4 regions of the Mesorhizobium sp. LCM 4577 genome follow, and region 4 is predicted to be linked to each of the others. Evidence: predicted binding sites of a transcription regulator. Region 4 holds the regulator's gene; each other region holds the start of a gene.

Region 1 (4,427 bases), on a different contig from region 4:
GGCCGGCGGCAAATGGGCTTTGGTGTTTCAGAAGATAGATGGGCCTTTTAGCGATAGCTCTTGAGCCTGTCCAGAAACACGGAAACAGGCACGTCGCCCACAGGTGCGCAAGCGGTTTTGGGAAAACGGCATGCATAAACAAGGACCAAAGCGCATCGCCTGAATTTATGCAGCGCAAGCGCTTTGGGCCAATCAGCCGGCGAGCGGCGGCCCAGCACCACCCGCAGAACGCAAAACCGCCGGCGCGAGGGCCGGCGGTTCGGGGTACGCAGTACTCAAGAACTCGATTACATAAGCATAACCCGATAAACCAGGATTGTGGCCGAACTCCGGCTAAGCCGGCGAATTGCTTTCGCTCAATCCGTGACAGGAACCGCTGCGCGATCTTCCTGGGCCGGCCCTACATGGCGCCGGCTTCGTCCTCGAAACCGTCGTCCCCGCCTTCGGAGCTGCCATTCTCGAGGAATTTCTCGGCGATCAGCCCGGCATTCTGCCTAAGCGCCATCTCGATCTCGCGCGCCGTGTCCGGATTGTCGCGCAGGAACAGCTTGGCGTTCTCGCGACCTTGGCCGAGACGCTGCGAATTATAGGAGAACCAGGCGCCCGACTTCTCGACCACTCCAGCCTTGACCCCGAGATCGACGAGCTCGCCGGTCTTGGACACGCCCTCGCCATACATGATGTCGAACTCCACCACCTTGAAGGGCGGGGCCAGCTTGTTCTTGACCACCTTGACGCGGGTTTGGTTGCCGACGACCTCGTCGCGGTCCTTGACCGAGCCGATGCGGCGGATGTCGAGGCGCACCGAGGCGTAGAATTTCAGCGCGTTGCCGCCCGTGGTCGTCTCGGGCGAGCCGAACATGACGCCGATCTTCATGCGAATCTGGTTGATGAAGATGACCATGGTGTTGGAACGCGAGATCGAGGCGGTCAGCTTGCGCAGCGCCTGGCTCATCAAACGAGCCTGGAGACCGGGCAGCGCGTCGCCCATCTCGCCTTCGATTTCGGCGCGCGGCGTCAGTGCAGCCACCGAGTCGACGACCAGGACGTCGATGGCGCCCGAGCGCACCAGCGTGTCGCAGATTTCCAGCGCCTGCTCGCCGGTGTCGGGCTGCGAGATCAGCAGGTTTTCCAGGTCGACGCCGAGCTTGCGGGCATAGACCGGATCGAGCGCGTGCTCGGCATCGACGAAGGCGCAGATGCCGCCCTTCTTCTGCGCTTCCGCAACCGTGTGCAGCGCCAGCGTCGTCTTGCCCGAGCTTTCCGGCCCGTAGATCTCGACGATACGGCCGCGCGGCAGGCCGCCGACGCCGAGCGCGATATCGAGGCCCAGCGAGCCGGTTGGCACGGTTTCGATCTCGACCGCCTGCTCGTTGGCGCCGAGCCGCATGATCGAGCCCTTGCCGAAAGCGCGCTCGATTTGCGACAGCGCCGCATCCAGAGCCTTTGATTTGTCCACTGCCTTATCCTCTACAAGCCGCAAAGTATTCTGAGCCATGATACATCACCCCTTGGTCGTCAATGAAGGCCGGACAATCCGTGATCCCTGCCGATTTGTACCTTTTTTGTTCTCATTTGGCAAGGGGCAACAAGTATCTGAAAAACAATCAACATCTTGATTTGTTCTATTTTTGTCTCACCAGGGGCAGTGCGGAGCGCAACCACTGGTCCAGAAGAGATTTCGATGTCCGGCCATCCCGAATCGCGACCCCGATTGCAGGGTGACCGGGGGAACCTAGAGCAATTCCAGGAAAAGTGCGTAGCGGTTTTCCGTCCGGAATTGCGCAAAACTAAAGAGTTAGAGCGGTTCGGCGATTCCGTGAAACGCTGAACCGCTCTAGTGTGCGCAGCCGCACGATCAATGAAAGTCAGCGACCCGAAATGCCGACATCCCCAACTATCTTGGCCCCAACGATCCTGGCTTTCGGCGGCGCCCATATCGACCGGCGCGGCCAGGTCTCGGGCATTTATGTGCCGGCCGCCTCCAACCCCGGCATGATGCGCGAGGATGTCGGCGGCGTCGTCTTCAACGCGCTGCGCAGCGTGGTGAAGCGCGGCGTGTCGGCCTCGCTGATCTCGGTGCGCGGCGGCGACGCGGCGGCCGAAACGGTCGCCTCGGCGATCGACAGCGCCGGGATCACCGACCTCTCGGTCGTGTTCCTCGACCGCACGACGCCGAGCTACACGGCGCTGATCGACGCCGAGGGCGAATTGATCGTCGGGCTGGCCGACATGGCGCTCTACGACCTCGCCTTTCCCAAGCAGATGAGGCGTTCCAAGGTGCGCGAGGCGATCGCCGCCGCCGACGCGATCCTGTGCGACGCCAATCTGCCGACGGCGGCGCTGGAGCGCCTGGTGGCGCAGGCCGGCGGCCGACCGGTCTTCGCCATCGCCGTCTCGCCGGCCAAGGTCGTTCGCCTGTCGCCGCTGCTCGGCGATCTGTCGCTGCTTTTCATGAACCGCCGCGAAGCCGCCGCGCTGGTAGCTGCCGAACTGTCGGGCAAAGCCCTTGTGGGTGCGCTCAGGCGGGGTGGCCTCAACGCCGGCGTGGTTACCGCCGGCAGCGCCCCCTTGCTGGGCTTCGACGACACCGGCATCTTTGAAATCGACCCGCCCGCGCCGCGCCGGGTCGCCGACGTGACCGGCGCCGGCGACGCCCTGACCGGCGCGACGGTCGCCGCCCTGCTGCGCGGCCTGCCGCTGCGCGCCGCGCTGCGCGAGGGCGTCGCGGCGGCAATGCTCGCCATCGAGAGCCCAGAGGCCGTGCCGTCCTTCACGACTGCCAACTTCGGCCAAGCGCTTGCCCTTGTGCCGGAGGCACGGGAGGTGGCATAGGGCACCGACAATCTAGTTCCTCCTTGTCGGAGACAGCCATGACGCCGCAAGCCGCCCGTCCCTTCATCGATATCCATCCGCCCGTGGCGGAAGCGCTTGCCGCCGGGCGGCCCGTGGTGGCGCTGGAATCGACCATCATCACCCATGGCATGCCCTACCCCGACAATGGCGCCATGGCGGCCAAGGTCGAGCAGATCATCATCGACGGCGGCGCGGTGCCGGCGACGATCGCCGTGGTCGACGGCCGCATCAAGATCGGCCTGTCGGACGGCGAACGCGAATCGCTCGCCATGACGGGCGACGCCATGAAGCTGTCGCGCGCCGATCTCGGCTTCGCGGTCGCTCAGAAGCGCACGGGCGGCACCACGGTCGCGGCCACCATGATCGCCGCGCATATGGCCGGCATAAAAGTCTTCGCCACCGGCGGCATCGGCGGTGTCCACAAGGGCGCCGAAAAGAGTTTCGATATCTCTGCCGACCTCGACGAACTGGCGCGCACGCCGGTCATCGTCGTTTCGGCAGGCGCCAAGGCGATCCTCGACATCGAAAAGACGCTGGAAGTGCTGGAAACGCGTGGAGTGCCGGTCATCGGCCATGGCAGCGAGACCATGCCCGCCTTCTGGTCCAGGCAATCGCCCTTCCGCGCACCGCTGACCCTCAATGGGCCTGAAGACATCGCCCATTTCTACCGAACGCGCCAGGCGCTGGGCCTGGGCGGCGGCATCCTGGTCGCCAATCCGGTGCCGCAGAATGACGAAATCCCGGCCGACGAAATGGCCGGCTATATCGAGGCCGCGCAAAAGGCGGCCGAGGCGCAGAACGTCACCGGCAAGGCGGTGACGCCGTTCCTCTTATCGAAGATCCTTGAACTCACCGGCGGCCGCAGCCTCAAGACCAACATCGCGCTGGTCGAGAACAATGCGAGGCTGGCGGCGGAGATTGCGAAGGCGCTGTAGCACGCGCGGCTCCCGCCAACCGCAAAGGCCGAGTTTCCCTCACACCCCCCTCTGGCCTGCCGGCCATCTCCCCCGCAAGGGGAAGATCAGCAGCTCAGCCGCCGGCTCTTCTCTTCAACGTTGGCGATTAGCGAAAGCCGGGGCGACATCCAATTCCGCCCTTGCGGGGGAGATGTCCTGCAGGACAGAGGGGGTGCTGTCCCGCCAGCATTCTAAGTTTCACTTCCCCGCCCTTCGTCCAGCCTCATAAGCCCGCCGTGCCCACACCGCCATTTCATCGGGATCGTCGAAGGCACTGTCCGGCACGCTCCAATAGGGCATCGCCACGGCCTTGCCGTGGCGCGAGCCGGTATAGGTCCACCGGGTGCAGCCGGCGGCTTCGAAGTCGGGGATGCTCTCCTCGTCCGCCTTCAGCATCAGCTCGCCGCGCACGACGACCGCGACGATGACGCCGTCGCAATAGATGCCCTTGCCGCCGAACAGTTTGCGGATGCCGATCGGGCCAAGGCTTTCGAACAGTTCTTCAAGGCGCGTATTGTCCATGCCGCGATCATCTCATCCGGCATCGGCCTTGTCATTGCCGCAACCAAAAGCATGCTGACAGATTAAAACCTGGAAACGGAGTTCCCGCCATGC
Region 2 (5,226 bases), on a different contig from region 4:
GCTTCGAAGGGCGAGGACGTGCTGAAGAAGGTGCTCGACACCGACGAGGGCGCACGGCGTCTCGGCGAAGTGGCGCTGGTGCCGCATTCCTCGCCGATTTCGAAGAGTGGGCTGCTGTTCTTCAACACGCTGTTCGACGAGAACGCCGCCTGCCACATCGCGCTCGGGCAGTGCTATTCGAAATGCTTCGTCAACGGCGCCTCGCTCAGCCAGGACGAGATCGCCGAGCGCGGCGGCAATAAGAGCTTCATCCACATCGACTGGATGATCGGCTCGGACGGGATCGACATCGATGGCGTGGCCAAGGACGGCAGCCGCGTGCCGGTGATGCGTAAGGGCGAGTGGGCGTAACAGCCAAGGAGGCGGAATGGCCTTCGACATAGCAGTGAAGCGCATTTATGAGCCGCCGGCGAAAGCCGACGGCCAGCGCGTGCTGGTCGATCGCCTCTGGCCGCGCGGCGTCAGCAAGAAGGACGCCGAATTGACGCTGTGGCTGAAGGAGATCGCGCCGAGCGACGAGCTGCGCAAATGGTTCGGGCACGAGCCGGAGCGCTGGGCGGAGTTCCAGAAGCGATACCGGGCGGAGCTTGACGCGAATGGCGAAGCGGTGGCGCAGCTGCGTGATCTGTTGCGCGAAGGCAAGGTGACGCTGCTCTACGGCGCGCATGACGAAGCGCACAACAATGCGGTGGCGCTGGCGGGGTATTTGCGGACGTAACGTTGAGATGCCGGCGGGACAGCGCCCCCCTCTGTCCTGCCGGACATCTCCCCCACTTGGGGGGGAGATTGGCAGCTTTGGCGCTGGCGCCCATCCTGCAACATCGGACATTGGCGAAAGCCGGCGCGAGGGCTGATCTCCCCCCTTGTGGGGGAGATGTCCGGCAGGACAGAGGGGGGCGCGAAGGAACGCGGCTTATGAAGATCGAATCTTACTTTCCGCCGACCGCCTCCTCGTAAACCTCCGGCTTGAAGCCCACCAAAATCCGCTCCCCCACCTCCAGCACCGGCCGCTTGATCATTGTGGGCCTGGCGAGCATCAGCTTCTTTGCCTTCTTCTCATCCAGCCCAGCCTTGTCCGCCTCCGGCAGCTCGCGAAACGTGGTGCTGCCCTTGTTGAGCAGCTTTTCCCAGCCGACCTTGCCGACCCAATCGTTCAGCTTCCCGGCCTCGATCCCCTCTGCCCGGTAGTCGTGAAAACGATAGGGCACGTTATGGCTCTCCAGCCAGACGCGCGCCTTCTTGATCGTGTCGCAGGTGGTGATGCCGAACATGGTGATGGTCAATTGGGGCCTCTGTCGGATGGGTTTCGAATCCGGTGGAAGCCTAGGCCGGCCCCACAAGCTTTGCCAGCGCCTTGCGCCGGGTGCGATTTTGGCCCTTGCCAATACTAAGGTTTTTTCCTAAATATTTTTGGGCAACAATTGCCCGACCGCCAGGCGGTCTCGGAAGGAACAGCCATGAGCCTGCAGACAGCAAGCCAGAATCCACTGCCCGTCGACGGCATTTTTCGCGCGCTGGCCGATCCGACACGCAGGCGTGTGGTGGAGCGGTTGAACAGAAGCCCGGCTTCGGTCAGCGAGCTGGCGGAGCCCTTCGGCATGGCGCTTCCCTCCTTCGTCGAGCACCTCAAGGTGCTGGAAGGTTGCGGGCTGGTGCAGTCGCAAAAGGCCGGGCGCGTCAGAACCTACAGCCTTTCGCCCGAACCGCTGAAGCTTGCGGAAAACTGGCTCGCCGAACAGCGCGCGCTGTGGGAGCGCCGGCTCGACCAGTTCGACACCTATGTGATGAACCTCAAGGAGAGTGAAAAGTGAGCTATCCGTTCAAGCCGAACCCGAAACTGGACCTGACGCTGGAGCGCTTCCTCGACGCGCCGCGCGAGTTGCTGTGGCGCGCCTGGACGCGGCCGGAGCATGTCAAGCAGTGGTTCACGCCGAAGCCGTGGGTCATCACCGATTGCGAGATCGACCTCAGGCCTGGAGGCCTGTTCCGCACGCGCATGCAATCGCCCGACGGCAAGGAGGTCAATGACCGTCACTGCTGCTATCTGGAAATCGTGCCGAACGAGCGGCTGGTGTGGACCGACGCGCTGCTGCCGGGCTACCGGCCGTCCGGCGAGCCCTTCATCACCGCTGTCATCGCGCTGACGCCCGAGGGCAAAGGCACGCGCTACACCGCCACCGCCATCCACCGCGACGAGGCGACGCGCAACAGCCATGAGGAGATGGGGTTCTTCGACGGCTGGGGCACGGTCGCCGACCAGTTGGCGGACTATGTGAAGACGATCTGAGAAGCGGGCATGGCGGCTTGGGTATCATCCGAGGCCGCCATGCCTGATTGCTAGATCATGCTGCGAAGGGCGTTCGCAGCCCAAGGCCAGCAAGCCTCAGTAGTAGAACCGCTCTTCGCTGATCTTGCCGTTCTTGACCGTGTAGAGGCCTACCTCATCCATCTTGACGCGTTCGCCGGTCGATTTGGGCGTTATGTCAAAGCTGAAGCGCAGCGCGAACTGGTCGCCATTGACGTAGGGACCCTCGACCGAACCGCCGTGAACCTCGTGGTTGGCTTCCCACCATTCGCCCTTCTGCTTGACGGCTTCCTTGCCGTTGCACACGGCCATCGGGCCTTCCATGGCTTCGTAGCTGACGATGTCATCGGCATTGTATTTCGCGGCGGCGGTGTGGCTGTCGCCCTTCCTGAGGAGTTCGGTGAAATCCTTGGCAATTTCCGCAGTGGTCATGATTTCCTCCCGGTTTGGACAAGAGATCAGATAGGGACCGATCGTTCGCCTGCCAGCGATGCGCCGCTCCGCAGGTGACAATTCGTGTCAGGATGGCGCGGCCATCAGCGGCCAGCGGCTCAAATTCTTGTAGATCGTCAGGCCGCGCAGGCTGTGAATGAGGACAAACTCCCTTGCTACAAAGCCGATTGGATCGATCGGCTGCCTGGGGACGAATTTCTCGTCATAGGCAAGCGTCATATGCGGGACAAAATGATCCGCCGACTTGAGACCGTTTGCCTTCATCGCAATGCCAATCCGCCGGCTGAGTTCGCGGACCGGCCCATCGTCCGCCAAAAGCACAAACGGACGCGATGGCGGTCTGCCTTTTGCCGCCGGGCGCCCCGGAAAACTTACGGCATGGCGAAATGTGACTTCAAACGCCGGCATTTCAACCAACCGGCCAGCTCGCTTTGCCGCGAATTCGATTTTCGATCGAAGCCTTTTGTAGTCACCGACATGCTGTTGACTGACGTGAAATCGCTCTTTCAGTAGCAGCGGCCCAGTTATCCCATTGAGATCGCAGAGATGTGTCTGCAGCGACCAAAACGCGGCACGATCCTTGGCCTGCAAAAATAGCGCGAAGAATACCCGGTCGGGCCGCTTCGGCTGCAGTGGAGGAATCGGGATCCCGAAATCAAACTCTTGCTGCCGAGACATCCGTACTCGTTCGGCTGAGAACGCTCCTGTTTAAGCTCGTAACAAGAACAAAACAGGAACATTGGCAAGAGTCAAGGGCGGGCGATCTTCACGTCTATGAAGTCAATAACACCCGCGCTCGATCGCCAGCCGGCGCACCAGCGCCAGCACGGTGTCGATGGTCGGCGTCGGCTGGCCGGTCAGGCGGCCGAGCTCCTGCACGGCCGTGACCAGCGCGTCGATCTCCATCGGGCGGCCGCGCTCGAGGTCCTGCAGCATCGAGGTCTTGTGCTCGCCGACATCGCCGGCGCCCTTGATGCGCCGGTCGACGGGGATGAGGAAACGCACGCCGAGGCGCTCGCCGATCGCCTGCGCTTCCAGCATCATGGCGCGGGCGGTGGCGCGCGTGCCTTCGTCGGCGACGATGGCCGCGAGCGTGCTGCCGGTCAGGGCCGAGATCGGGTTGAAGGAGAGGTTGCCCCAGAGCTTCACCCAGATTTCCGAGCGGATGTCCTCGCGCACCGGCGCCTGCAGCCCGGCCTTGACCATTTCGCGGGCAAGCGCGGTCACTCGCTCGCTCTTCTCGCCGGACGGCTCGCCCAGCGAAAAGCGCGTTCCCTCGACATGCCGGATCAGACCGGGCGCGTCGACCTCCACGGCCGGATAGACGACGGAGCCGATGACGCGCTGCGGGCCGATGCGCTCCCAGATCGCACCACCTGGATCGACCGCGTCGAGCCGCGTGCCCTCGAGCGCGCCGCCGGCCCCGTAAAAATACCACCATGGCACGCCGTTCTGCATGGTGACGACGGCGGTGTCCGGCCCGAGCAGCGGTGCTATCTGGTCAAGCGCAGGCCCGACCGAATGCGCCTTCAGCGCCAGCACGACATAGTCCTGCACGCCGAGTTCATCGGCGCGGGCAGCGGCGCGGACCACGCCAACCGTTTCCTTGCCGTCCTCGATCAGGCGAAGGCCGTCGGCCTTGATCGCCTCCAGATGCGCGCCGCGCGCCACTACCGAAAGATCGACATTGCCGGCGATCGCCAGCTTGGCGGCAAGATAGCCGCCGATGGCGCCAGCGCCAAAGACTGCAATGCGCATCAGCCGAGCCCGAGTTTTGCCGCGAGACCGATGCGCTGCAGCTTGCCGGTGGCGCCCTTCGGGATTTCATCGAGGATCACCACCTTGCGCGGCACCTTGAAGTCGGCGAGCCGGGTCGACGCAAAGCCGCGGATGTCGGCCTCGCTGGCGCTCTGGCCTTCGCGCAGCACGACTGCGGACGCGACCTCTTCACCCAGCTTGTCATGCGGCATGGCGAAGGTGACGACCTGCGCCACCGCCGGATGATCCATCAGCACGTCGTCGACCTCGAGCGGCGAGATCTTTTCACCGCCGCGATTGATGATCTCCTTCAGCCGGCCGGTGACGCGCAGGTAGCTGTCCTCGTCGAGCACGCCCTGGTCGCCGGTGTGGAACCAGCCATGGGCGAAGGCGCTGGCATTGGCGTCCGGGTTCCTTTCGTAGCCGGCYGTGACGTTGGGGCCGCGAATGACGATCTCGCCGATCTCGCCGGCCTTGAGCAGCCGCCCGTCCGGCGCCATGACGGCGACTTCCGGTCCGGCCGACGCGCCGACGCTGCCTGGCTTGCGCAGTCCGGGCGGCAGGCGGTTGGACGCCATCTGATGCGCGGCCTCGGTCATGCCATAGGCCTCGATCACCGGGCAGCCGAAGGTCTTCTCCAACTCGGCCATGACCTGCGCCGGCAATGACGCCGAGGAAGAGCGGATGAAGCGCAGCTTCGCCCCGGCAAG
Region 3 (5,226 bases), on a different contig from region 4:
CCGTGCATTCGTCTCGCCCCCAGCAATAATCCACGATATCGAGGAGTGCCGATTTGCCGGTCTTCGACTTGCCGGTGACGATATTGAGCGTCCCAAGCCTGAATGCTACGTCGCGACGCTCGCCTTCTGGCGAATACACGGAGATCGATCGTATTTGCAGACTCATGGCAGCACCCCGAAGCCCTGAAGCACCGAAGGCGCATCACCCTGCGCACCAAACCAGCGCCCGAGCAGCATGGCTGCGCTCCGCGCCTGATCGGTATCGTCGGTGCTGATCGTGGCCTTGGTGGTTGACGAAAGTTTTGAGGATCCGGGCACAAGCCCGCCGTTTTGAACGGCCAGGCGGTTTTGCCGGATCGAAAAGATCATGGCCTCGCGAACGACAGGACGGAGCCGCTCCACATGCAAGGGAAGTTCAGCGATGATGTTGTCGTGCGTCGCGACCCACCCAGCGAACGCCGTGCTCGCCATCTTTGGCAGTTGGTCACGCGATCCCCTGTGTAGCGCGAGCGGGAGAACGACGAAGGCAAGCACAACGCTCATAGGCTGCCCCGCCTTCTTGTAGTACTCACCCACGCTTCTGCAGAGCAATTCTCCGCAGAAGGCCGGATTGAAGTTATTGGCCTCTTCCGTGGGTCGCTCAGACCAGCCGAGGCTCCAGCGCGAGGAGGACATCTACGCATCCTCCAGTTGCTTAGCGAAAAGTGTCACGTAGTCGCGATGCCAACCCACGCGCAATCTGTCTGCGAGGATATGATACGAACCGACACTGAGAAAGCGGTTGGTGAGCGTGCGGAACGGAAAGCGCGCTTCGTTCTCGACCCACGAGTAGAGTCCTAAACCGGCCTGCTTGAGCTCAGGCTCACCGCAGCCCGCTGTGAGGCCGTCGCGCATTTGCTCAAAGCGCGGTTGCCATTCTTCGATCAGATTGCGCTCAAAGTGGCTGACCTCATCATCCAGCACAAGGCTCTCGCGAACCCAATGGGAGCGCTGTGCAAAGGCGCGGTAATAGTCCTGCTTTGCAAGTTCCAAGCGGCGCTGTCCCAAGCCGATGCCGCGGAGTTGTCGAACGAAGCAGAAGTCATCCAGCTTGCTGAGTTCAGCGTCGTTGACTTCCGCATCATCCATGATTAGCGGCAACGCGTCCCGCTTCATGCTCTCCCGGATTTCGTCGAGTTTTTGTTCGAGCGAAGTCACGGCGATCGTTCCTGGAGATATCGACTGGAGGAGCGCGCAGACGCGCGGCCACCACCAACCTTCAAGCTGTTCTCGGGCGAGGGCCGCTTTGCCGCGTGGCGCGAGAAGTGCAATCTGGTTTTCGATCACCGCTTCCAAGTCCGCAATGAGCGGTGCACCGTCCAGGATTTGTACGGCTGAAAGCAATTCCTTCTGGAGCGCGGTCGGCAACGCTGTGAATGACACGATGGATTTTGCAATCGCAGCATTTTTCGAGGCCGCTGCAGCGGCCAAAAGCAATTCGTGCGCTTTGTCGATGTCACGCGGCCCCTCGCCGATCGTCGCCGGGCGGAGGAGATGGGCGGCCGTCCCTTCGGACACGGCGGATGTGGTCACAAGTGCAAATCGAGTCCTGCCGGGAAGAGAGGGGTTATCTTTCGTTTTTTCGGCCCATATGCCGAGCGTCTTCCAAAGATCCACCGACCCGTCGGTGAGGTTCGCGGCCTGGTGCAGGTGGTGCTTGGTCTGGAGCAGATCGATGGCCGCACCGTCCTTTTCGAACGATACGTCGTCCAGCTTTTCAATAGAGACCTCGACGCTGGAATCGACGTTGGCGTACTTCAACGCTTCGGACAACGCGAGGCGCGCCTGATAGAGGTATCCTGCCGCGACGTGCGCGACACTGTGCTTGTCGGAACTACTGCTCACGCCCCCTCCCAATACTTGGGGAATAGATATCACGGCGCGCACGTTCGCCACCAAAAAATGCCCGTTGAATGGATTCTGGGTGTGGATAGTTTGCATTAGGGCGATCATTTCAGGGCTTCAGCATTCCGTAGCAGACATAGAAAAAGCCGCCAGTGCACCAGCGTCAGGCGCGGAGGCCGCGTTAGCAGGATACGAGTATCAGTTGTCCGTGTCGCGGATGTTGCTATTGACCAAGTCCGCGACCCGCATCGTGCTAGAGCCAGCCAACGAAGAGGACCTTCAGGCCGACACCGAAGACGCCCGTCCCGGCCGCGTCGTACCAGCCCATCCTGCCCGCTAGTTGTTGGCGGGAGTTCCGCTCTCCGATCTACCTGGACGACCTTGGGAGAGTGCGAGTTCGACGATAGTCGAAGCTTTCTTGAGCGAGTACTGGGTCGATGAAGGACCTAAAGCCGCCGGTCATTGACCCTTGGCTGGTATCGACGAGCCGCCAGCAGCACGTCCGCAACAGGCATTTTCTCTATCTCTGCTTCAAGGTTGGCGACTCAGATGCCGTCAATGCGCAGTCCGCACGTTCGATACCTTGACACCGCGAGTGGCATGGCAGCTTTCGAGAATTTGCCTCGGTTGCCTGAACGTCCGCGATGAAGGCGCAAAGCTGCCTTTGCTCAGGCAGAAGCTAATGCCTCAAATCAAGGGGACAGGACAGGCCACTTGACTCTCGCTGCTCAATCATAGAACAAATAGAGAACATGCTTATATACGCTTTCCTGGAGGTCAACGACCATCTTGCGGCCGGAGCCCGCCATAGAATCACTGCGCGCGCGGATCGAGAAGATCCAGGGCCGAAGCCGACCCGCCAGATCGGTGCTTCCGTTCGGGATCACCGAAATGGATGCGCGCCTGCCGGGCGGAGGGCTGGCGCTCGGCGCGCTGCATGAAATCGCGGGCGGGGGCAATGGCGCCATCGATGGCGCGGCGGCGGCATTGTTCGCGGGCGGCGTAGCGGCGCGCACGCGCGGCAAGGTCTTGTGGTGCATCGCCCGGCCCGACCTGTTCGCCCCGGCGCTGGCACAGGCCGGCCTTAAACCGGACCGCGTCATCTATGTCGAGGCCGGCGACGACAAGACGATCCTCGCATGCATGGAAGAAGGCATCCGGCATGGCGGGCTGGGCGCGGTCGTCGGCGAGGTCGCCCGCCTGACCATGACGGCTTCGCGGCGACTGCAGCTCGCCGCCGAGGAAGCCCGCACGATCGGAATCGCGCTGCGAAGATGGCGGCGGCAGACGGAGGCGGCCGATTTCGGCCAGCCGACGGCCGCGATGACCCGGTGGCGCGTCTCGGTCCTGCCCTCGACGCCGCTGCCCGTGCCGGGCGTCGGCCGTCACCGATGGCTGGTCGAATTGATCCGCGCCCGCGCGGGCGAAAGTGCGGATTTCGAATTGGAGGCGTGCGATGGCACGGGTCGTCTCGCTGTTCCTGCCGACCTGGCCCACCGATCGGGTGCGGCGGAAGGCCGGCGACGCGGCGCCGCCGGCTGAGGCCCCGCTGGTTCTGATCGGCCGCGACAAGAACCGGCGCGTGGTGCTCGCGGCCGACGCAGCGGCGCTCGCCGCCGGCTTGCGCCCGGGCATGCCCGTGACGAAGGCGCAGGTGCTGGTTCCGGGGCTTGCGATCCAGGACGCCGACCGCCAGGCGGATGCCGAGGCGCTCGAGCGGCTCGCCGTCTGGATGCTGCGATTTGCGCCGATCGTAGCGCCCGATCCTCCCGACGGGATCGTCATCGACACGACAGGCGCCGACCACCTCCATGGCGGTGAGGTCGCGATGCTGGACGGACTGGTCGGGCGTCTGGCGATGTCCGGCATCGTAGCCCGCGCGGCGATCGCGGACAGCTGGGGCGCGGCGCATGCGCTGGCCCGGTATGGCGATCAAGCCATCCGCATCGCGCCGGCTGGCCACGGCCATTTGGTCCTCGAGCCGCTTGCGCTTGAGGCGTTGCGGATCGCGCCTTCGACGGCGGCAGAGCTGCGCAGGCTTGGCTTCCAACGGATCGGCGATCTCCTGAAACAGCCACGCGCTCCGCTTGCCTTGCGTTTTGGCCCGGAGATCGGCCGCCGCATCGATCAGGCCCTCGGCAACACAGCCGAGCCGATCGACCCGGTTCGCCCGCCCGACATCGTGGAAGTCCGCCGTGCCTTCGCCGAGCCGATTGGCGCGGCCGAGACAATCGCGCGCTACATCGGCAAGCTCGTCGACAAGCTCTGCAGCCTGATGGAACAGCGCGGGCTTGGCGCGCGTCGTCTCGATCTCATCTGCCAGCGGGTCGACAGCCAGGCGCAGGCGATCCGTGTCGGCATGGCGATGCCCGTTCGCGATGCCAAACGGCTGACCAAGCTGCTTTGCGACAAGGTCGAGACCATCGCGCCCGGTTTCGGCATCGAGATGATGATCCTGGCGGCCACATCGGCCGACCCCCTGGAGCGCAGCCAGGCCGTGAGTTCCCTCGTCGAGGAAACTGTGCCGGACGTGTCCGACCTCATCGATACGCTGATGAACCGCGTCGGCGAGCGCGCCGTCTACCGCCTTGCGCCCGTCGCCAGCGACGTGCCGGAGCGTTCGGTTACCAAGATCCCGGCGATGGCGGCCGACACCGGCGCGGCCTGGCCTGGCCACTGGCCGAGGCCAGCGCGCCTGCTGCCGCAGCCGGACCCGGTCGAGACGGTGGCGCTGTTGCCCGACCATCCGCCGGCGTCCTTCACCTGGCGCGGGGTGCGCCGGCGCGTGAGGCGCGCGGACGGTCCGGAGCGGGTCTTCGGCGAATGGTGGAAGCGCGACGCCGAACTGGTGGCGGTGCGCGATTATTTCCGGGTCGAGGACGACGATGGCGAGCGCTACTGGCTCTACCGCGCCGGCGACGGTGAGGATGCGGCGACGGGCTCGCACCGGTGGTTCCTGCATGGAGTGTTCGGATGAACGACGTGCGTTATGCCGAGCTGCAGGTCACCTCGCATTTCAGCTTCCTGCGCGGCGCATCCTCGGCCGAGGAGCTGTTTTCGCAGGCCGCACTTCTCGGTATCGAGGCACTCGCCGTCGTCGACCGCAACAGCCTCGCCGGCATCGTCCGTGCCCACGAGGCGGCCAAGACCACCGGCGTGCGCCTCATCGTCGGTTGCCGCCTCGACCTCACGGACGGCATGTCACTGCTCGCCTACCCGACCGACCGTGACGCCTATTCCCGGCTGTGCCGGCTGCTCTCGCTCGGCAAGGCCCGGGCCGGAAAGGCGAAATGCCATCTCGAATGGAGCGATGTCGTCGCCTATGGAGAAGGCCTCATCGCC
Region 4 (5,226 bases):
GATCGTCTCGCTGATCGTCATGCCGTTCGCCGTGCTGAGCGCACTGGCCATGCCCTTCGGCTTCGACGGTCCGTTCCTCTTTGTCATGGGCAAGGGGCTGACGGCGATGATCGCCATTTCGTCGTGGATCTCCGAGCGCTCACCGGTCGACGCCGTCGGGCTGATCTCGATCCAGTCGGTGCTGCTGGCGACGGTCGCGCTGGTGATCGCGACGATGGCCACCACCTGGCTGAGGCTTGCCGCCGTTCCCTTTGCGCTCGCCGCGCTGCTGGCCATTCCGCATGTCCGCACGCCGGATGTACTCATTTCCGAGGACGCGCATCTGGTGGCGATGCCGATCGGCGGCGGCGAGCTTGCCGTCAATCGCGAACGTTCCAACGAGTTCACCACCGACAACTGGAAACGGGCGCTGAAAGCCGAGACAATCGTGCCGCCGGAGACGTTTGCCAAAGATGCGCTGGACATCGCCGATCCCGTCGACCTGCCGCCCGGCTCGCCGTTCTACTGTACGGGTGATCTCTGCATCGGCCGGCATCCATCCGGCGCCATCGTCGCACTCGCTGAAAACCGCGACAGTGCCCGGCCTGCCTGCGGCTTCGCTGATCTCATCGTCATCAACGACGCCACCGCCTACAATCCTTGCTACGATCCGCGCGTGCTTGTCGTCACCAAGCGGCAGCTGGCGCGCGACGGCAGCGCCGCCGTCTTCTTCGATCCGCAATCGGCAACCGCGCGGCCGGCCGTCCGCTATGCTGTGGAAGAGCCATATCGGCCCTGGCACGAGCAGCGGAAATATACTCGCGAGGCGAGAGGACTGCCGCCTTATCAAAAGCCTGAGCGGGCGGATGCGAAACCTTCGCAACCGGATCAGTAGCGGCGGATCAACCCAACAAGCTTGCCCTGCACCTTGACCCGGTCCGGCCCGAAGATGCGGGTCTCGTAGGCCGGGTTGGCGGCCTCCAACGCGATCGAGGCGCCCTTGCGGCGGAAGCGCTTGAGCGTCGCTTCCTCGTCATCGACCAGCGCGACCACGATCTCGCCCGGGCTTGCCGTGTTGGCGTTGCGGATGATGACGGTGTCGCCGTCGAAGATGCCGGCTTCTATCATCGAGTCGCCCTTGACCTCCAGCGCGTAATGCTCGCCGCCGGCGATCATGTCCGGCGGCACTGTGATCGAATGCGTCTGGTGCTGGATGGCGTCGATCGGCACGCCGGCGGCGATGCGGCCCATCACCGGAATGGATACGGCGGACCCGGCATCGTCGTCATTGCTTGGCGTCGGGGCGCGCGATGGCGCAGCCGGCTTGATCTGACGGTTGAGATTGTTCTGACCCAGGCTTCCCTGGATGACGCTCGGCGAAAACTTCTTCGCTGCATTGAGGCCGGGGGCGATCGAGTCGGGCAGCCGCAACACTTCCAGCGCTCGCGCCCGGTTCGGTAGCCGGCGAATGAAGCCGCGTTCCTCCAGCGCCGTGATCAGCCGGTGGATGCCGGACTTGGAGGCGAGGTCGAGCGCTTCCTTCATCTCGTCGAAAGACGGCGGAATCCCGCTTTCCTTCAGCCTTTCGTGGATGAACATCAGAAGTTCATGTTGTTTGCGCGTCAGCATGGCGGCCCCCACGGGTTCTGAAACCAGAATCAGAAAAACAAACCCAGAACAAACACTATCTGTTCCAGTTGTGTTCCGCAACCGTTTAAAGTTTAGTGAATTTGTTGACGTTTTGTTTAGCGTAACATCAGAACGCTGCATTCGGCGCCGGTTTCGGCTGCCGGCGCGAAAGGCTCGCGCACGATCAGGCCGTTGGCGTCGGCGAGCATTCTGAGCATCGAGGAGTCCTGGATGCTGAAGGGAGTCGCAATCAGCGTGCCGGCGTCCTCGCGCACGACGGCGCGCACATAGTCCTGCCTGAGGTCGTTGGCCTGCATCGCGGCGCCCAGCCGGGCCACCCGCACGTCCTGCCTGTGGTCGCGGCCGCCGAGCCGGGCAAGCAGAGGCTTCAGGAAAAGCTGCGAGCAGACGATGCTGGCCACCGGGTTGCCGGGCAGGCCGATGCAGCGGACATTGCCAAGCCGGCCGAACATCAGAGGTTTGCCGGGGCGCATGGCGATCTTCCAGAAGTCGAGCTGCATGCCTTCGCCGGTCAGCACGTCATGGATCAGGTCGTGGTCGCCGACGGAGGCGCCGCCGAGCGTGACGATGACATCGGCATTCGCCTCGACCGCTTTCCTGACCAACGCGGCGATCGCCTCCTTGCGGTCGGCGGCGATGCCGAGATCGAGCGCACGTGCGCCGACCGACTGGGCGGCGGCGGCGACGCCATATGCATTCGACGAAATGATCTGATCGGGGCCGAGCGCGCTGCCCGGGGGCAGCAGTTCATCGCCGGTGGCGATGATTGCGACCAGCGGCCGGCGTACGACATTCAGGGCGGGATGGTTGGCCGAGGCGGCCAGCGAAAGGGCTGCCGCATCGAGCACGCGGCCCTTTTCGAGCAGCACGTCGCCCTCACCGAAGTCGAGCCCGCGGCGGCGTACGTTGCGTGCTTTCGCGGTCGGTTCCGTGACCTCGATCCTGCCATTGCCGCGATCGCGGACGTTTTCCTGAATGACGATGGTGTCGGCGCCTTCAGGCAGCGGCGCGCCGGTGAAGATGCGCACGGCCTGGCCTTCGCCGACGGTCCCGGAAAAGCCGCGGCCGGCAGGCGCCGTGCCTATGACTTCGAGTTGCGCCGGCGCCGAAGCGACGTCGGCGGCGCGCGCGGCGTAGCCGTCCATGGCGGAGGCGTTGAAGGGCGGCTGCGTGCGCAGCGCCACGACCGGTTCCGCCAGGACCCGCGCGGCTGCATCCGCCAGCGGAATGCTTTCGCCCGGCAAAGGTGCTGCGCCATCGAGCAGGCGTTCGAGCGCTTCGGCGACCGGAACCAAAGCCATCAGGCATCCACCTTGTAATCGCCCGACTTGCCGCCGGTCTTCTCGACCAGCCGGATACCGGAAATCACCATGCCGCGGTCCGCCGCCTTGGCCATGTCGTAAATGGTGAGGCAAGCGACCGAGGCGGCGGTCAGCGCCTCCATCTCCACGCCGGTCTTGCCGGTGACACGGGCGAGCGCGGTGACCCTGAGGCCGGGCAGCGTGCGGTCCGGCTCGATCTCGACGGCCACTTTGGTGAGAAGCAGCGGATGGCAAAGCGGGATCAGCTCATGCGTCTTCTTCGCGGCCATGATGCCGGCGATACGCGCTGTGCCCAGCACGTCGCCTTTCTTGGCGTCGCCAGCAAGAATCATCTCCAGCGTTTCAGGTTGCATGGAGACAACGCCTTCGGCGATCGCCGTGCGCGTCGTCTCGGCCTTGTCGCCGACATCGACCATGTTGGCTTCGCCCTTGGCGCCGAGATGGGTGAGGGCCATATCAGACGGCCTCGGCCGCTGCCTTGCCCGTCAGCAGAAGCTCGGTTGCCGCGGCCACATCGGCCTGTCGCATCAGGCTCTCGCCGACCAGGAAGGTGCCGATCTTGCTCTTCTCCAGCCGGCGGCAATCCTGATGCGTGAAGATGCCGCTTTCGCCGACCAGCAGCCGGTTCGCCGGCACCATCGGCGCCAACCGTTCGGAAGTCTCAAGGCTGGTCTCGAAGGTCCGCAGATTGCGGTTGTTGATGCCGATCAGCCGCGACGACAATTTTAGCGCACGCTCCATTTCAGCCTCGTCATGCACCTCGATCAGAGCGTCCATGCCGAGCTCGAAGGCGGTCGCTTCGAGGTCCCTGGCCAGCGTGTCGTCGACGCTCGCCATGATGATCAGGATCGCGTCGGCGCCCCAGGCGCGCGCTTCGTAGACCTGGTAGGGATCGAACAGGAAATCCTTGCGCAGGGCCGGCAAGCGTACCGCTGCCCGCGCCGCCGTCAGGAATTCCGGCGCGCCCTGAAAGGACGGAGCATCGGTCAGCACCGAAAGACAGGCTGCGCCACCTTTCTGATAAGCCCCGGCGAGCGCCGGCGGATCGAAATCGGCGCGGATCAGGCCTTTGGAAGGGCTGGCCTTCTTGATCTCGGCGATCAGCGCGAAGTTGCCGGCCCGGCGCTTGGCGTCGAGCGCCGCGAGGAAGCCGCGCGTCGCACCGGCATCCTTTGCCCGCGCCTTGATCTCGGCGAACGGTACCTTCGCTTTCGCCGCGGCGATCTCGTCGCGCTTGTAGGCTTCGATCTTGCGCAGGATATCCGACAAGGCCTTATCCGTTCGAAATCTCGACAAGCTTGTCCAGCACGCCAAGCGCGCGGCCGCTGTCGATCGCTTGCGCCGCCGCCGCGATGCCGTCGGCCAAAGTCGTCACCTTGCCGGCCACGACCAACCCGGCGCCGGCATTCATCAGCACCGTATCGCGATAAGCGCCGGGCGCTCCGCCCAGCATATCGCGTAACTCCTTGGCGTTGTAGGCCGCATCGCCGCCGCGCAGCTCTTCCCTGGTGTGCCGCTTCAACCCGGCGGCTTCCGGCGTCAGGGTAAAGCTGCGGATCTCGCCGCCGGCAAGCTCCGCCACCTGGGTCTCGCCCGTGGTGGTGATCTCATCATAGCCGTCGCCATGGACGACCCAGGCGTGCTCGGCGCCCAGCGCCTTCAAAGTCTCGGCCACCGGCATGATCCATTCCGGCAGGAAAACGCCGACCATCTGGCGGCTGACGCCGGCGGGATTCGACAGCGGTCCGAGCAGGTTGAAGATGGTGCGGGTGCCGAGCTCGACGCGAGTCGGCCCGACATGCTTCATCGCCGGATGATGCGCCGGCGCGAACATGAAGCCGACACCGGCCTCGTGGATGCAGCGGCCGATCATTTCGGGCGAGATGTCGATCTTGACGCCCAGCGCCGTCAGCACGTCGGCGGAGCCGGTCAGCGAGGACAGGCCGCGATTGCCATGCTTGGCGACCGGCACGCCGGCGGCGGCGATGACGAAGGCCGAAGCGGTCGAGATGTTGACCGAGTGCGAATTGTCGCCGCCGGTGCCGACGATGTCGATGGCGCCGTGCGGCGCCTCGACGCGCAGCATCTTGGCGCGCATCGTCGCCACCGCGCCGGATATTTCGCTCACGGTCTCGCCGCGCACGCGCAGCGCCATCAGGAAGCCGCCGATCTGGCCGGGCGTCGCATCGCCCGACATGATGATGTCGAACGCCTCGCGTGCTTCCTCGAAGGAAAGCGCGGTGCCGGTGGCGACCTTGGCTATGTGTGTTTTCAG

What was found. Region 4 encodes LexA, which represses DNA repair genes until DNA is damaged. Its sites were predicted from a motif close to TGTTCNNNNTGTGTTCNG; they were not measured.
Region 1: the regulator LexA is predicted to act here: its motif matches at 1,622-1,639, upstream of LCM4577_RS15100 (carbohydrate kinase family protein).
Region 2: the regulator LexA is predicted to act here: its motif matches at 3,480-3,497, upstream of LCM4577_RS26020 (2'-5' RNA ligase family protein).
Region 3: the regulator LexA is predicted to act here: its motif matches at 2,620-2,637, upstream of LCM4577_RS09820 (ImuA family protein).

Annotation. Positions count from the first base shown of each region.
Region 1 is NZ_MDDU01000012.1:114,559-118,985, reverse strand. It holds gene recA (recombinase RecA) at 401-1,498, opposite strand; gene LCM4577_RS15100 (carbohydrate kinase family protein) at 1,882-2,835, shown strand; gene LCM4577_RS15095 (pseudouridine-5'-phosphate glycosidase) at 2,874-3,791, shown strand; gene LCM4577_RS15090 (TfoX/Sxy family protein) at 4,011-4,334, opposite strand; gene LCM4577_RS15085 (GFA family protein) at 4,424-4,427, shown strand, end outside.
Region 2 is NZ_MDDU01000035.1:230,159-235,384, forward strand. It holds gene LCM4577_RS25990 (aminopeptidase) at 1-351, shown strand, start outside; gene LCM4577_RS25995 (DUF488 domain-containing protein) at 368-718, shown strand; gene LCM4577_RS26000 (ArsC family reductase) at 930-1,271, opposite strand; gene LCM4577_RS26005 (helix-turn-helix transcriptional regulator) at 1,458-1,811, shown strand; gene LCM4577_RS26010 (SRPBCC family protein) at 1,808-2,287, shown strand; gene LCM4577_RS26015 (nuclear transport factor 2 family protein) at 2,384-2,737, opposite strand; gene LCM4577_RS26020 (2'-5' RNA ligase family protein) at 2,825-3,436, opposite strand; gene LCM4577_RS26025 (2-dehydropantoate 2-reductase) at 3,539-4,516, opposite strand; gene LCM4577_RS26030 (acyl--CoA ligase) at 4,516-5,226, opposite strand, start outside.
Region 3 is NZ_MDDU01000005.1:32,635-37,860, reverse strand. It holds gene LCM4577_RS09835 (DUF3732 domain-containing protein) at 1-166, opposite strand, end outside; gene LCM4577_RS09830 (three component ABC system middle component) at 163-675, opposite strand; gene LCM4577_RS09825 (ABC-three component system protein) at 676-1,992, opposite strand; gene LCM4577_RS09820 (ImuA family protein) at 2,674-3,426, shown strand; gene LCM4577_RS09815 (DNA polymerase Y family protein) at 3,341-4,861, shown strand; gene LCM4577_RS09810 (error-prone DNA polymerase) at 4,858-5,226, shown strand, end outside.
Region 4 is NZ_MDDU01000024.1:272,233-277,458, reverse strand. It holds gene LCM4577_RS22990 (ComEC/Rec2 family competence protein) at 1-874, shown strand, start outside; gene lexA (transcriptional repressor LexA) at 868-1,608, opposite strand; gene glp (gephyrin-like molybdotransferase Glp) at 1,725-2,930, opposite strand; gene moaC (cyclic pyranopterin monophosphate synthase MoaC) at 2,930-3,406, opposite strand; gene trpC (indole-3-glycerol phosphate synthase TrpC) at 3,408-4,220, opposite strand; gene trpD (anthranilate phosphoribosyltransferase) at 4,225-5,226, opposite strand, start outside.